Regions from separate parts of the Paenibacillus sp. EKM301P genome, predicted to be linked through region 1. Evidence: riboswitches for the same ligand, from Rfam matches in the RefSeq annotation. Region 1 holds a riboswitch; the other holds the start of a gene.
The links. A riboswitch is a leader RNA that binds a small molecule or an ion and turns the genes downstream of it on or off. The one in region 1 is predicted to bind cyclic di-AMP.
Positions count from the first base shown of each region.

Region 1 (8,077 bases):
TCTCAGTCTGCTGATGGACTGCCGCATCAAATACCGAAGAAGCTACATCCTGGGCAGACTTTTTCAAGCCCTTGATATATTCCACAGCCTTTGGTCCAGCCACCATTCCACCATAAATGGCCGACAGCAACGAGTTTGCACCCAAGCGGTTCGCTCCGTGATACTGGAATTCACATTCACCAGCTGCGAACAGACCCGGTATATTTGTCATCTGATTATAATCGACCCACATGCCGCCCATTGAATAATGAACAGCCGGGAATATTTTCATTGGGATTTTACGCGGATCGTCGCCGACGAATTTTTCATAAATTTCAATAATGCCGCCCAGCTTTACATCCAGCTCTTTTGGGTCCTTGTGGGACAAATCCAGATAGACCATGTTCTCGCCATTAATACCCAGTCCATCATCAACACATACGCTGAATATTTCACGTGTCGCAATGTCGCGAGGGACCAGATTTCCATAAGCCGGATATTTTTCTTCAAGGAAATACCATGGCTTCCCGTCTTTATATGTCCAAATGCGACCGCCCTCTCCCCGTGCCGACTCGGACATGAGACGCAGCTTATCGTCACCGGGTATAGCCGTTGGATGAATCTGTATAAATTCACCGTTCGCGTAGCGAACGCCTTGCTGATACACTGCACCGGCAGCTGTACCGGTATTAATAACGGAATTTGTGGTTTTACCGAAAATAATTCCGGGACCACCGGATGCCAAAATAACGGCGTCCGCTGCAAAAGTCTTCACTTCCATCGTACGCAAATCTTGCCCGCAAATCCCTCGGCAGATGCCTTCATCATCCAGTACAGCCTGTAAAAACTCCCAGTTCTCGTACTTGGTCACCAAACCAGCAGATTCCCAGCGCCGTACCTGCTCATCGAGAGCATACAGGAGTTGCTGTCCTGTCGTCGCGCCAGCGAAGGCTGTCCGATGATGCTGGGTACCGCCAAAGCGGCGGAAATCTAGCAGTCCTTCTGGTGTCCGATTGAACATAACACCCATGCGGTCCATGAGATGGATAATTCCCGGAGCCGCTTCGCACATCGCTTTTACCGGCGGCTGGTTGGCCAGAAAGTCACCGCCATAGACTGAATCATCAAAGTGAATCCAGGGTGAGTCTCCCTCACCTTTGGTATTTACCGCACCGTTAATGCCGCCCTGCGCACAAACGGAGTGGGATCTTTTGACCGGAACCAAAGAAAATAGATGAACGTGGACTCCCGCTTCTGCCGCCTTGATCGTAGCCATTAGACCTGCCAGACCGCCGCCCACGACAATAATGTTGGATGCTGCCATTTCTGCTCACTCCTTCTTTTCAGGATTTGTACTAAATCCCCTTTTACAAATCAGAATAGAATCTCAACACGATGTATTATTTAAATAACTCGTTTACAGTAGCTGTTTAAAGGCGCTGCATTGCACCAAGGCTGTTGCCGTTTCCTGGAATTCCGCGCTGCGAAATGCAAGCAGGGAAGCAACGAAGCCGATCGACACCACCACGAACAGGGTCATACAGATATAGGAAGATACTTTTTGGGCACGTGGTCCCACGGTAATCCCCCAACTGACCATAAATGCCCACAGTCCATTAGCAAAGTGAAATGATGCCGAAACGACACTGATTAAATACAAAATAAAATAGACTGGGTTCGTCACTATACCATGCATTACGCCGCCTAGCTCCTCATGAGTTACATTACCCAGGGCCACCTGAAAGCGTGTGTCGTATACGTGCCAGATAATAAATACAAACGTAATGACGCCGGAAATACGCTGGAACAAAAAGCGCCAGTTACGCGAATAGCCAAACCTTTTGACATTCGGGTCAGCCTGATAAGCGATATACAAGCCATAGATTCCGTGGAACAGTAATGGCAAGTAGATGAATAACGTTTCTAACACAATAACCAGCGGCAAACCATTCAGGAAGGCCACGCTGCGATTAAAACCTTCCTTGCCGCCCTCCACCGCTGTGAAGTTCGTCACCAAATGCTCAACAAAAAATAGAGCCAATGGAATGACGCCAAGAAGCGAATGCAGCTTTCTGGAATAAAATCCTCTCATCTAGGTCATGCTCCCTTCTCCCAATAATAGCGTTTTCAATAGTAATATAACATATAAAATGACAGTTCCCGACAGGGAATGTTCAACAAGGTGTCCCTTATAAGGAAAAACAAAAGTGTGAACATCTTGTGTCGCTTTCATGTTACTCCTTTTCGGCTTATAATGGAATTGCAATATACGTATTAATTATTATGTCTTTTTTGCATATAGAGAGGAAGTGGAAGATTTGTTTGAGGATTTGAACGCTTTTGCCGTCATTGTCGAGCAGTCCAGCCTGAATAAAGCCTCCAAACTGCTGAATTTGTCCCAACCCGCCCTGTCCCGCAAAATTGCCAAGCTGGAGGAAGAGCTGGGTGTCCATCTCTTTGATCGTCGGGGCAAACGGCTCGAAATTACATCGACTGGCCGATTTGTATATACTTTCGCGCTGGAGCAACGGCAACGTCAGCTTCGCTTCTTACAAAAGCTGTCCCAGCACAAAAATGAAGCCCAGAGCATGCTTACACTGGGCGCAAGTCTTACGACACTCCAAACGACGCTACCTACTCTCGTCGAAGCTTTCATGAGCAAGCATCCTCAGACTGAGCTAAAGCTGCTCACCGGCAAGACGCATGAAATCGTTGCCTTTGTACGCGACAAAAAAGCAGACGCCGGCGTTGTCGGGTCTGCCATTCATGAAGCTGGACTGCGTTGCATTCCGTTATTTGACGATCATTTGGAGCTAGTCGTCCCCATCGGACATGAATTAACTGTCAAGACAGGAACGGCTTCAATGAAGGACTTGCAAGGATTGCCGATGATTATTTTCTCCAAAGGAACCTGGTACCGCAGTCTGACGGATGACTTGTTCCAGCGTAGCGGCATTATGCCGGATATCCGCATGGAAATCGACTCCTTCGAGGCGATTGTACGCCTGCTTCCCACCTGCAAGGCATCCGCTTTGCTGCCCAAATCCTATTTGCGCAGCGAACTGCTGCGAGATAATGGACTTACTGCATTGTACTTGCCTGATTTGAAGGAGACACGCCGAACGACCTCCCTCATCTACTCAGAAACGGCCGATCTCGGCCCAACAGCACGACGCTGGATTAGCGAGACACGTGCATCGTTTGCAGGCTACCGTATGGTATAGAGGATTTAACCCTCTTCATTGACATTAACGACCTCATCCTCAAAGCGGCCGATATTATCATTGGAGCCGATAATGACCATAATATCGTCTGCTTTCAGCCGATCCATAGCTGTCGGTGCGATCAAGATACCATTCGCCGTATGAAGCGCCACGATGCTGCAACCAAAGCGGGTGCGCGCATTTAATTCTGCCAACGTTTTGCCATTCAGACATGCAGGCACATTAAGTTCTACAATGCTGTATTCCTTGGACAGCTCCAAATAATCGAGCAGATTAGGCGTGACCAGCTGATGCGCTACTCGAATACCCATATCCCGTTCCGGATAAATGACTCGGTCCACCCCAAGCTTCTCTAACGCACGCCCATGCAGCACAGATATGGCTTTGGCTACGACTTTTCTCACACCCAGCTCCTTCAGCAAAATGGCGGTCAGGATGCTTACCTGAATATCATCACCAATCGCAACAATGCCGCAATCGAAATTACGTATGCCGAGTGACCGCAACGCATCCTCATCTGTAGCGTCTGCCACGACAGTATGTGTCAGAATCTCACTCATACTGTCCACAACATCCTCATTCCGATCAATGCCCAGCACCTCGCACCCCATATCCACCAATTGCAAAGCCAGGCTTGAGCCAAACCGTCCCAAGCCAATGACTACAAACTGCTGCGTTTTCATATCTACTCGAAAACTCCCTTACCCTATAATTATTTTACCTTCTGGATGACGATACAATTCCTTACCCTTTTTCGGTCCCAGTGCATAAGCTAGCGTGAGTGGACCCAGCCTGCCTGCAAACATCGTCAGAGTAATCACCAGCTTGCCTACAACTGTCAAATCAGGTGTAAGCCCCATGGACAGTCCTACCGTACCAAAGGCAGACACCGTCTCGAACAAGATCATCAGAAAATGATGATCTTCGGTTGCGGACAGAATCATCGTCACCCCAATCACGAACAGCAACCCCAGCAAGGTAATAGTCAAAGCCTTATAAATGCGTGCCTGCGCAAGTCGGTACCGGAACAGCACAATGTCTTCCCGTCCCCGCAGCATCGAAAACACCGCTCCAATGAGCAGAGCAAATGTAGTGGTCTTAATCCCGCCTCCAGTGGAGCCAGGCGAAGCCCCAATAAACATGAGTATGATGATAAAAAACTGCGTAGCCTGCCGCAAGCCTGCAATGTCCAGCGTGTTGGCACCTGCGGTGCGAGGGGTAACGGACTGGAATAAAGAACCCAGCAGTTTACCACCCCAATCAAGCGAGCCAAGCGTCTTCGGATTCGTAAACTCAAATACAAAAATGACAAGCGTCCCGACGACAATCAGAGCAGCTGTCATGCTGAGTACCACCTTGGTATGCAAGGACAGTCTCTTACGCTTGCGATAATCTGCCAGGTCAGACATCACTACAAAACCAATACCACCCGAAATAATGAGAAACATGGCTGTAAAATTAACAATCGGATCATATACATAACCTGTCAGGCTGCGAAATTCACCGAACAAATCAAAACCAGCGTTATTAAACATGGAAATGGCATGCCAGATTCCAAAATAAATCGCCCTGCCTACAGGCATATCAAATGACCAGCGAATCGAAAAAATAGCTGCACATACGCCCTCAATCATCAGCGAGTACCATAGCACCTTGCGGATCAATCCGACAATTCCTTCGACAGAGGTCTGATTCATCGCTTCTTGCAAAATAAGGCGCTCCCGCAAGGAAATCCGACGCTTGAACACCAACGCGATCAAGGTAGCCATAGTCATAAAGCCAAGTCCGCCAATCTGAATCAGCGCAACGATGACAATTTGACCAAAGGTTGTAAAAAAGAGCCCTGTATCCTTAACGACAAGCCCAGTTACACAGGTCGCGGAAGCGGCAGTAAACAAAGCGTCTATAAACGCAAGTGGTTTTCCTGTTGTATTAGAAATGGGCAGCATTAACAATAAACTACCTATTAGAATGATAATGGCAAAGCCTGCAACGAATATTTGCGGTGGAGAAAGCCGAAGCCAGCTTGCATTGGGATTCATTTATTCATCACTTCTCCTCCTTGGTGAACTATGAGCATGGAGATCGCTCAGCTCATAAAATCACCAATTCTTTTCAGTTTCTTTTATAAATCAGAAAAGTATCCGCAAAGCGGGATACTTTTGCCTTTCAATACTCACTACACTTTATACGTAACTACCTCATGGAACGTTTGATGACTTTAAGGCGGGCAGCAGCGAAGCGGTCCATTTGAATCTGGAGAAGCGATAGCGCTCGCCTTTGACTCTGAATTTTACCCTTATCAAGGTCTAGAAAATCAAAAAAATTCAGTGGCAACAGCGATTGGAAGATCAAATGGAACGCGCAGCGTCCTTAACTCAGCAAACTTTTATTCACACTTATACACACAAAAAAAGACACCGGAAAACCGAGTGCCTGACTTGGTTCCTGCCCACAGCCTACGAGGTTAGCTGACGGATTCGGGCAGCACAGTATGCCCTATTTACACTTCCGGTCCATCAGGATCGGCTGTAAAATTCACCCCAGTAACATGGTTCCCCCGTTTTCTCACAGAAATTCGGCTTAAATGTATGTCATTACCCATATATTTCATAGGCATTGCCTCAAGATTATAATCCTTCTCTATCCAGATCACAAAACCGATTTCGCCGAAAAAACGTGAAATTGGCTTTAATTTGCGATTGGGCATCGCTTAATCACAGCTTATCTAATTTTATTAAAACTTTAAAGTGCTTTCACTCTGTTTTCATGAATATCGCTGGTCTGTTGGCGGGAACCTGTGCAGTATGATATCTTTAATGGATGTTCTTATTTACAGATTAAGGAGGAAACTCATGAATCCTATCGGGAAACCGGTCGTGCTCACGGCCAACTTCAAAAAATTAGGCTTGCTGGGCGGGGTTGGCCTGATTTGCTTTTTTATCTTTCAATTGCTTATTCCCTCGCTTAGCAATCCAAGTCCGGAATCATTGATGAATGCAAAGGTCATCAGCAAACAAGAAGCGATCGTACACGCCTTGGACTTTGCCCGTTCCGAGCTGGGCTATACGGAATCACAGCCAGAGAAGCCTGTCGTGACCTATCAGGCTGAAACAGATTTGTACGGTTATTTATCCAGAGAAAAACTGCTTCAAGCGTACGATCGTACATGGAAAAAAAATTATCCTTATGAAACCTTTCGGGTTGATTTGCCTGACTCCTCAGCGAAGGGCAAGCTGCAAATTCATGTGGATTTATCCACTGGGAAGGTCGTTAGCTTTAAGCGGATCACCTCCAGCACCAATTACACACAGGCTGATGTTTCTACAGATGAACAAGCACGAAGCAAGCTTGTACGTATAGCTGAGGGCGACATGACGCTTGAAGCCAAGGAACAGGCTGCAGCAAAATGGATCAAACGCTTTGGCTTTAAGCCATCGGAATTGAAGCTTGCGACCACTGAGGGGGAAGGTGGATTAAAATATACCGTGGACGAAAAGAAAATCGGCGCCTCGGTCCTTACGCTGGCTTTTACCTTTGAAGATGGGGATGTTCGCTCATTTACCCAAAGCTTTTCAGCCCCTTCGTCTTATACCGACTATGTTAAAAATCAAACATACTGGGCGAATTGGATGACTTATGCGGGTTATGCCCTATTTAGCTTTGTCCTGGGTGTACTTGCCATTGTGTATGCGTCACTCACCCGACGACATACTTCATTTGTACGCGGTATTGTTCTGTCCATTGTTTATTTTATTGCTAGTATAGCTGGGACCATGAACATGCTGCCTTTATTACAGGCTGAAGCAGGCAGTAAGGGCATGCTTATATTTCTTATGGTATTCCAGGTCGGTGTTACCTTCTTCATGGCTGTAGCTCTCTACTTCTCCTTGGTTGGTGGTGACGGCCTTATGCGTCAGGTTGGACTCAATGCATGGCCACGGGCCAAAGAGCCCGGCTACGGGCTGTATGTGCTTCGCAGTATGTATGTCGGTTACTTGTGGGCCTTCATTTTACTCGGCGTACAATCCATTTTGTTCTTTGTACTGGAGCGTACATTTAATACGTTCTCCACTACAGACGCCACGCAATCCCCTTACAATATGGCTTATCCATGGCTACTACCGATTATGGCCTGGATGGCAGGTATTGGAGAAGAGACTGTTTACCGTCTATTTGGTATTCCGATGGTAAAAAAAATAGTCAAAAATACGTTTGTTGCTTGTCTGATCACTACGCTTATTTGGGCACTGGGACATACGCTTTATCCAATCTATCCAGTGATTTCAAGACCTATTGAGCTGACTTTTCTTGGTTTGCTGTTTAGCTTCGTGTTCCTGCGTTACGGCTTTATCGCTGCCATGTTCAGCCACGTTATTTTTGACAGCATATTAATGGGACTTAGTGTGATCAGTTTGGGAGACACCGTGAATGTGAGCGCAGGTCTATTCTGGATCTTACTTCCGGCTATTGTAGGCTACATCATTTACTGGTTTAGTCCTAAAAAACCTAATCGAATCATGTTTGAACCCGTGAAAAAAGAGGAGCCGTATTCTACGACTCCTCCTCCCGAAGGGCAGCTATAATCTGACGAGCAAGTTTATCCCCAATAGAGAGAGGCCGGAAGTCTTCGACGCTGGCCTCTCTTATTTTTTTGAGCGATCCAAAATGCTTGAGCAGCAACTTACGCCGTTTCTCGCCGATGCCTGGAATGGAGTCCAACTGGGAAGTTACCATAGATTTGCCGCGCTGCTCGCGGTGGAACGTAATGGCAAAACGGTGAACCTCATCCTGAATCCGTTGCAGCAGATAAAATTCCTCGCTGTTGCGTGCAAGTGTTACGGCCTCAAATGTATCCCCCATCAGTAATTGGG
Region 1 is NZ_JAALFM010000005.1:236,784-244,860, forward strand. Features, by position in the region: gene sdhA (succinate dehydrogenase flavoprotein subunit) at 1-1,303, opposite strand, end outside; gene HFD99_RS15030 (succinate dehydrogenase cytochrome b558 subunit) at 1,397-2,071, opposite strand; gene HFD99_RS15035 (LysR family transcriptional regulator) at 2,298-3,203, shown strand; gene HFD99_RS15040 (potassium channel family protein) at 3,209-3,886, opposite strand; gene HFD99_RS15045 (TrkH family potassium uptake protein) at 3,905-5,245, opposite strand; cyclic di-AMP (ydaO/yuaA leader) riboswitch at 5,645-5,797, opposite strand; gene HFD99_RS15050 (CPBP family intramembrane glutamic endopeptidase) at 6,059-7,789, shown strand; gene uvrC (excinuclease ABC subunit UvrC) at 7,758-8,077, opposite strand, start outside.

Region 2 (8,077 bases), on a different contig from region 1:
TCAATGTATCATGCATATTATTGACCGAACCTGTCGTTGCCGCCGTTGTGACCGCAGTGAATAATGCCGATTGGCCAATACCGAAACGAACTTCTTTCCCTTCCATGCTTCCCTGAGATGCATCCATACCCAGTGCCTGGATTAACGGATTACCTGTTTTCTCCGACACATACGTTATGGATAGAAAAATAAGGAACAAGACCATCATCGAGCTGAAAATAATCCAGCCCTGCTTGCGATTACGGGCAAACAATCCAAATGTATACGGCAGCGAAGCCGGCATTACCCACATTGCCAAAATTTCCAGTACGTTCGTCCAAGGATTTGGATTTTCAAAAGGATGTGCAGAATTAGCTCCCGCAAAACCGCCCCCGTTCGTGCCCAAATGCTTGATGGATTCCAATGAGGCAATGGGTCCCATAGCAATCTGCTGCTGTGTACCACTTAAAGTCGTAATATCCGCCGTGGGTTGTAGCGTCTGTGGTACTTTTAATCCCACCAGCACCAGCGTAAGTACAAAGGCAAGCGGCAGGAAAATCCGTATGTTGGCTTTAATAAAATCTTGAAAAAAATTACCCAGCCCTTCACCGCGCCGCGTCAATCCCCTCATAAAAGCCGCAGCAACCGAAAACCCCGAAGCAGCCGAAGTAAACATCATCATCGTGACGAACGCCATCTGCGTCAGATACGTAAGCCCGCTTTCTCCGCTGTAATGTTGGAGATTCGTATTGGTCATAAAGCTGATTACTGTATTAAATGCCAATGATGCTTCCATATTACTGTTCCCAACCGGATTGCCCGGAAGTATAGCCTGCAAGCGCAATAGCAGGTAGCTGATCCCCACAAGCACCACATTGGTTGCAATGAAACTCATAGCGTACGTGGTCCAATGCATGCTGTCCTGTTTCTTCAAGCCTACAGCCTTATAAATCAGCTTTTCCGTTCCACCAAAAATCCGATCCGTCCGATTCGGTTCATTCGAGAATACGTGATACATATAGGTGCCCATCGGCTTTACCAAGAGCAACAATATGATGATCACAATCCCAATTTGCAGTAGCTCCATCCTCTATTCCTCCTTAAAATGCTCCTGCATTTGGAACAACAGACCTGATTCAGACCATCCATTGAGTGCACACGTTTGCGAAAATCTGCATCTCTGATGCTGCATTCTTGATCTGCTGTTCCCGCCTGCTCGATCCTATAGTTGACTAGAATTTTTCAGGATTCAGGAGTGCGTAGATTAAATACACGAACACAATAGCCGTAAGTCCTAGCACAACGATCATCCTCTTCGCCCTCCTTTTGAGGTCTGCGCATCACACCAGCGTACAAACAGCAGTATCACTCCATAACTCACAGCCATTACGAGCAGCATGTATAAATCCATCATGTTCATACCCTCCGTATCGCTTTTCAGATTGCCCTTTTGATTCCATCATAAAATCATAAACCAGCTATGTTATAAGTGCTTATCCGTTCAGCAGGAAACCCACCTCTCCGTTCAATGTGTAGATCACATGGTCCGCTCCCAATCCCCGATAAATTCCTTGTGGATTACAGCCGTGCGTAATAACATAGATCAATTCTGATGTTAGTGGCCGACATATTTGCAGGAAACGGCAAGTTAGATTCAAGCTGTTTTCAAACAAATACACACTACCAATTTCTTTTTTAGGAAAATTCCATTTTCCCGCTTGCATCGTATTGATGCGCACAATGTGCTCCACACCCATTTTTTTGAGCTGTCGTTCCTCCTGGGTGCTATTTGTGAGAACTGCAAACGCCAATTTTTTGAACATAAGCAATTTCACAAAACTTCTGCCCGCTTCATTCGGTGCAGTGACAATAATTAACCGACCTTCCATCAGTAGCTCCTCTCCCGGTATAAAAAGACAACAAAAAGAAGCCGAAGGAAAAAGGCTTCCTCCGGCTTCATACATTCCATGATAAAATAAACCATGGCTGCACACGGCGGTTTGTTGCCTCTCCCTGTACGCTTACGAGGTTAGCTGTCGGATTCGGACGTGAGAGTCGCCCTATTTACGGCACTTGGCCGGAAAATTCACCCCATGAGACACACGGCTTGCAAAGCCGTATATACTCGTTGGTTCCCCCGCTTTTGCAACTGCAAAATTCAGCGCTTTAGACAATTCGTTGTTGCTTCATTGTTGTTAATTTGAAATTACGTCTTGAATCATACACCCGTGCAAGGAAGACTGTAAAGCTCAACGGCAAGGCTATAAATCACCCTTTAGAGCATAGAAGATTAAGGATAACGCTTACAACCAACCTATGCTTCTCGTATCTCTCTAAAACTCTGTATTTCACCTCTTTTTGAAAATGAAAGGCATGTCAATATTGGCGTAGGGTATGGTACGGTTGCCCTTTATTTATAAAAAAGAAAGAAAATGCGCTATATGTACTAGATAATTATCGAATGAACCCTCTTTTATAAGAAGAAACACCTCAATTTGCTCCATTTGAAGTGCGATTTACCGTTTTGAACAAAAGACGATTTTACAATGCACAATGTCTGTAGACTCTTCTGGACTTGCAACCCCTTGTTGAATGGTTCACAATTTAATTGTAGAATATTGAATTAGGAGGGATATCATGAGCGTATATAAATATGATGCACAGACCCTACAAGGGGCACAAATTCCGTTATCCACATACGAAGGGAAAGTTCTTCTTATCGTGAATACTGCCAGCAAATGTGGGTTAACCCCCCAGTACAAGGCGCTACAAGAGCTATATGACCAGTATCATGAACAGGGGCTCGAAATTTTGGGATTTCCCAGCAACCAGTTCGCCAAACAAGAGCCGGGTTCCAGCGAGGAGATCTCCGAGTTTTGCCAACTCAATTACGGAGTGACTTTTCCCATGTTCGCCAAGACAGATGTTAACGGTGATCAGGCACATCCTCTATTTCGCTACCTGACCCACACTGCTCCAGGCGTATTAGGCTCCAAAGCGATCAAATGGAATTTTACTAAATTCTTAATTACACGAGAAGGTAACGTATTTAAGCGTTATGCGCCGCAAACCACTCCAGACAAGCTTGTAGGAGATATTAAGAAGCTTTTGCAGAAAAACTGACAATCTTTATGCATTACAGTTAACGAGCGGTCCGTTGTCCATACGACCGCTTCTGTGACGGGAGGATATGACGAAAAGTATTTAACAAAAAAAGCATCCCTTCACGTAAAACGTGTCAGGATGCTTTTTCAACTGGGTACTGCATATAATGCGGTCGAGAGGACTCGAACCTCCACGGGCGTACGCCCACTACCCCCTCAAGATAGCGTGTCTGCCATTCCACCACGACCGCATGTCATAATGTATTGAGGCAACAGATTTATTATACTCTCTCAGCAACAATTTGTAAACAAGAATATTATAATTATTTTTAATGTAACTTTATATAACATATATAAGCAATAAAATTATTTAATTTGACACAATAGAGCTTTAAGTGTAAAAATACATTACATAAATGTTCGATTTCTTATTACAAATCAATATTCAAGTCAAATAACATCACACAAATATTCACTTCAAGGAGGCGAACCGTCCTGCATAAAGGTAACCGGTTGCTAAACTACGCATTATTGTTGGACCCTTCCTTACCTATTGGTGGTTTCACCCGTTTCTACGGATTGGAGGAGCGTTTCCGCGCCGGACACCTGAACAGTCTTCAGGATCTGAAACATTACATGCGAGACGATTGGTATCCTCAAATCACAACCCTTGACGGCATGGCCATTAAAAGTCTGTATGCAGCCATCCAGCAGAATGACGGTTGGCGGATCGCCCTTATTGATAAAATGTTGCACACCCAACATCCTTCCTCGCAGCATGTAAAAGAGTCGCGACTTTCTGGCCAGCGACTGCTCAAGCTCACCAAGGCTCTTTATCCTTGGCTCGCATTTGACCAACTGGAAGACACACTCACTCAATACAATGCAATTGGCACACTCGCTACTGTCCACACTTGGATTAACTCCCTCCTCGGAAGCGATATAGAACAGACCATTCACGGCTATTTTGCCACAGCGGTATCCTTCTGTATCGAAGATGCCTTTAGACTGCTCAATCCTCCTTATGAGGAAAAAAATCCTCTTATCGATCATATGACCAGCGAGTTGCTTACCACCTGGAAGAAGATTAACAAACCTACGCCAAGCTCATATCAGCGCCATCTTTTCCACAGCCATCGGACCAGCTCCTATATCACTCAGCCACCCTATATGAGCCATAGCAGCCAATTGAATGCATCCAGACCCTTTTCCTCCTCCGTCCTATTTAAACACCTTCCAGCATCCCTCTGATGCGTCGTTTACCAATCTAGCAGTCACAATAAAAATACTCTGCCCTTTTCTCAAGCGGCAGAGTATTTTTATTCATGTATCCCAAATTCACACCAATAACAGACCATAGTCGGATTATTTTCACTTTTTGCACTTAATTAAGTAATTATTTTAACGAAATACCGTATTTAAGATTGTATAAACACGTATAAAAGTGTATCATAGTTTTAGATGGTTAATTCTAACATGTTTACTGATGATTATTATATCACACCAATTATTCCGTAAGAATCCGTAAGGGGCGATTTCTCTTGAACAACAAAATGCCTGTCACCTCCTTCGGGTGGGCCATCAAACAAAGGCTTGTCGAGCTTCGGCTGGATCAGAAAACATTTTGCGAGACACATAATATTCCGCCTTCACGCTTGTCCAATCTGATTCACGGCACCCGCAAAGCACAAAGGTACAGAAAACAAGTTGCTGCAATTCTGAATATCGACGATAACGATTATAAGGAGGCGACACCACACTAAACCGAACAAGCATTTCAGCAACCAATGCGTCGCCATATTATCAGGAAACCAAATAAACCCGTAAACCGAACCCTCAGTTCGTTTTACGGGTTATCACCCAGGCGTTTAGCCATAGATTATTCAAGTTTTGTTTTGTCCTTCTCTCTTTTTTGCTTACGGTACTTCGCAAATTCAACGTATTCTAAAATAAAGTTCTGTTCTTCTGTCTCAAGATCTTCAGCCTGGCAATTCAGTGGCCCCATCACCCCAAAAAAATAAGCAGCCTTCTGCTCCTGAAGCACGCCTTCCCCTGGCTTAATCCCTTTCATCAACCAGTCGAGCGATACATTAAAAAAGTCCGAAATCTGAATCAAATGGGCGGTACCTGGCGTTGTTTTTCCCCTTCTCCAATCACCGAGATTCCCTGAGCTAATTTTAAGCTTTTCACAAAATGCCTTCTTGGTCATTCCTCGATCCTTAATTAAAGCTTCAATCCGCTGATAAATAGTTTGATCTCCCACAACGTTTCCCCTCCGACACTGTAGCTTTTTCTAATTAATTTTCAATTGTCACATTAGAATGTCCTTATCAAATCCCACAGCAAACATTAATCAGTAGTTGAATTGGGCTGGTTTTTCTCTTTACGAAAGCGGGTAAATTCAATATACTCAAGTATAAAATCTCTTTCCGCCTCACTTAGCGATCCCCCCTGGCAATTCAGTTGCCCTGAAGCTCCAAAAAAATAAGGGTCCTGCGACTCCTTCAGCACCTTACTCTGCACGTCTCGACCCAGCATAATCCAATCCAGACTAGCGTCAAAAAAAGAAGCGATTTCTATGAGTTTATTCGTGCCTGGTGTCGTTTTTCCTCTTTTCCAATCTCCAAAGTTCCCTGTACTAATGCCCAACTGCTGGCAAAACGCCTTTTTCGTCATACCTCGTTCCTTAATGAGCTCCTCAATGCGTTGGTAAATAGATTGCATAGAAGTTCCTTCCTCCCTAGCAGGCTCTCCAAATAACGATATCATGTCCCTTGTTCCCTTTTCAAAGATCACGTGTGCTAAAATTACCGAATTATGTATGTTGGTTTTCATTATACCACAATATGCAACAAAAACCGCCTGTTTTCCGAAGAAAGGGCGGTCTTTAAGTCAGTTCGCTTACGCCAATCACGTAGCAGAGTTGTCGATTTTAAGTAAAATCCGCTTCAATTCGTTCAACGTTTCACTTAAGTGCAATAAATCTTCTTCCGGCAGATACACCAGTCTCTCTTGAATTTTATTAGAGAAGGTATGAAACACCTGTTCACAAAAAGCGTCGCCTTCTTCTGTAATGGCTACGTTCACGACTCTACGATCCGAGTCGCACGATTGACGGTCAGCCAACCCATGCTCCACCAGCTTATCCAGAAGAGGAGTCATGTTTGGACGAGAGACATTTAGTTGTTTGGACAAATCGGATACCGTAGACGAACGCACTTCACGCAGAAGCAAGAGTACCTGAAAGTTATTAGGCGACAAATGCAACGGAAAATCAAGCGGACCGTAGGTGAAAAATTTCTTCTTCACAATCGGAAACAAGCCCAAAATATTTTCTGATATATTTCCTAACAGTTGAGTGTCCATATTTTTCACCGTCACTTCATAAGTTTATATATTTATTATTCTATAACATTATGGCGTTATATTATACTATGGAATCATTATTTCATCATAATCATTGTTTAATTGCATCCATGCACAAATAAAAAAAGCCTCTAACGCGAGAGACTTTTCCGTTTATTCCATTGATGCGGTCGAGAGGACTCGAACCTCCACGAGCGTACGCTCACTACCCCCTCAAGATAGCGTGTCTGCCATTCCACCACGACCGCATAACAAAATATAAATGGTGAGCCATGAAGGACTCGAACCTTCGACACCCTGATTAAAAGTCAGGTGCTCTACCAACTGAGCTAATGGCTCATGCTGTTCATCCTAGCTGTCCGCCATTAGATCAGACCTCAGGAATTCCCCTTAAGCATGCAACATGTAGTCTGTAAAGACAACAATGACCCGTAGGGGATTCGAACCCCTGTTACCTCCGTGAAAGGGAGGTGTCTTAACCCCTTGACCAACGGGCCTTATGAATGTACACCAACTTGGCGACAAGAAAGAGTATATCAAATAGAATAGTAAATGGCAATACTTATTTTTAAAATTTTCAAAAAAGCTATTTTATATAATTGTAAAATGCATATTTACTTACATTAACTTATTTATTATCATCTAAACCCTGAATAATCACGATAAATGATTGCAATATCACTTACATTTACTTATAATCACTTACGAGATACCGAAATGATTATATATCAGAGGAGCTTTCTATGTATCAGGAAGAACGAATGTTAAAAATCGTTGATTACTTACAGCTTCACAAGCGTATTTCGGTGGATGATATTTGCGAAATTTTTAATGTTTCACGGGATACGGCCCGCCGAGACCTGGTAAAACTTGAGGAGCACCAAAAAATTATTCGTACCCGCGGCGGTGCCCTTCTCCCTAAACTGCATCACGATCCAATTGGAAATTATAACGAAAGACTGCTTACTGTATCTGAGGAGAAACAAGTGATCGGACAATTGGCTGCCAGTATGGTACGAGATAGGGATCGTATTATATTGGATTCCTCTACCACCGTACAGGCGTGTGCAGAAAGACTGAATGTGCAGGAATGTTCGGTTATCACCAATTCAATCAATCAGGCTGACGTACTATCTGGAAAAGATGGTGTCTCCATTCATCTATTGGGGGGCCGCCTCCAAAAAGAACACCGATATGTATACGGCTCGTCCGTAATCGCCACTTTGTCTCACTATTTTGTAGACAAAGCTTTTATCGGGATTGGAGGCATATCAGCTCACGGACTAAGCCTGATTCATGAAGAGGACGGTATGCTGAAGCATCAGATGATGAAACAGGCAGATCAGGTGATCATCCTTGCGGACCATTCGAAATTCGGAATCAATTTCCCGTATCGTTTTGCTGATTTGTCTGAGGTTAATATCGTGATCACAGATCGCTTACCAGAACCGGCGATGCTGGAAATTTTGCAACACCATGATATCGAAGTTGTTGTCCCCTCATAAACTTGAAACCAATCGCTCTAACTAGGCGCAATATGTATAACAGAGATATCAGAAGACAGGAGCTGGAGAGAAATGAAACTGTTTGCGATTGATATGGATGGAACGCTATTGAACGAGGAAGGA
Region 2 is NZ_JAALFM010000002.1:264,016-272,092, forward strand. Features, by position in the region: gene kdpA (potassium-transporting ATPase subunit KdpA) at 1-1,066, opposite strand, end outside; gene kdpF (K(+)-transporting ATPase subunit F) at 1,212-1,289, opposite strand; gene HFD99_RS06660 (hypothetical protein) at 1,473-1,868, opposite strand; cyclic di-AMP (ydaO/yuaA leader) riboswitch at 1,982-2,153, opposite strand; gene HFD99_RS06665 (glutathione peroxidase) at 2,617-3,102, shown strand; tRNA gene HFD99_RS06670 (tRNA-Leu) at 3,252-3,334, opposite strand; gene HFD99_RS06675 (urease accessory protein UreF) at 3,597-4,334, shown strand; gene HFD99_RS06680 (Rha family transcriptional regulator) at 4,625-4,846, shown strand; gene HFD99_RS06685 (helix-turn-helix domain-containing protein) at 4,963-5,346, opposite strand; gene HFD99_RS06690 (helix-turn-helix domain-containing protein) at 5,433-5,807, opposite strand; gene HFD99_RS06695 (MarR family winged helix-turn-helix transcriptional regulator) at 5,994-6,449, opposite strand; tRNA gene HFD99_RS06700 (tRNA-Leu) at 6,615-6,697, opposite strand; tRNA gene HFD99_RS06705 (tRNA-Lys) at 6,713-6,788, opposite strand; tRNA gene HFD99_RS06710 (tRNA-Glu) at 6,875-6,946, opposite strand; gene HFD99_RS06715 (DeoR/GlpR family DNA-binding transcription regulator) at 7,193-7,954, shown strand; gene HFD99_RS06720 (Cof-type HAD-IIB family hydrolase) at 8,027-8,077, shown strand, end outside.
Region 2: another riboswitch for cyclic di-AMP. It lies ahead of HFD99_RS06660 (hypothetical protein); the one in region 1 lies ahead of HFD99_RS15045 (TrkH family potassium uptake protein).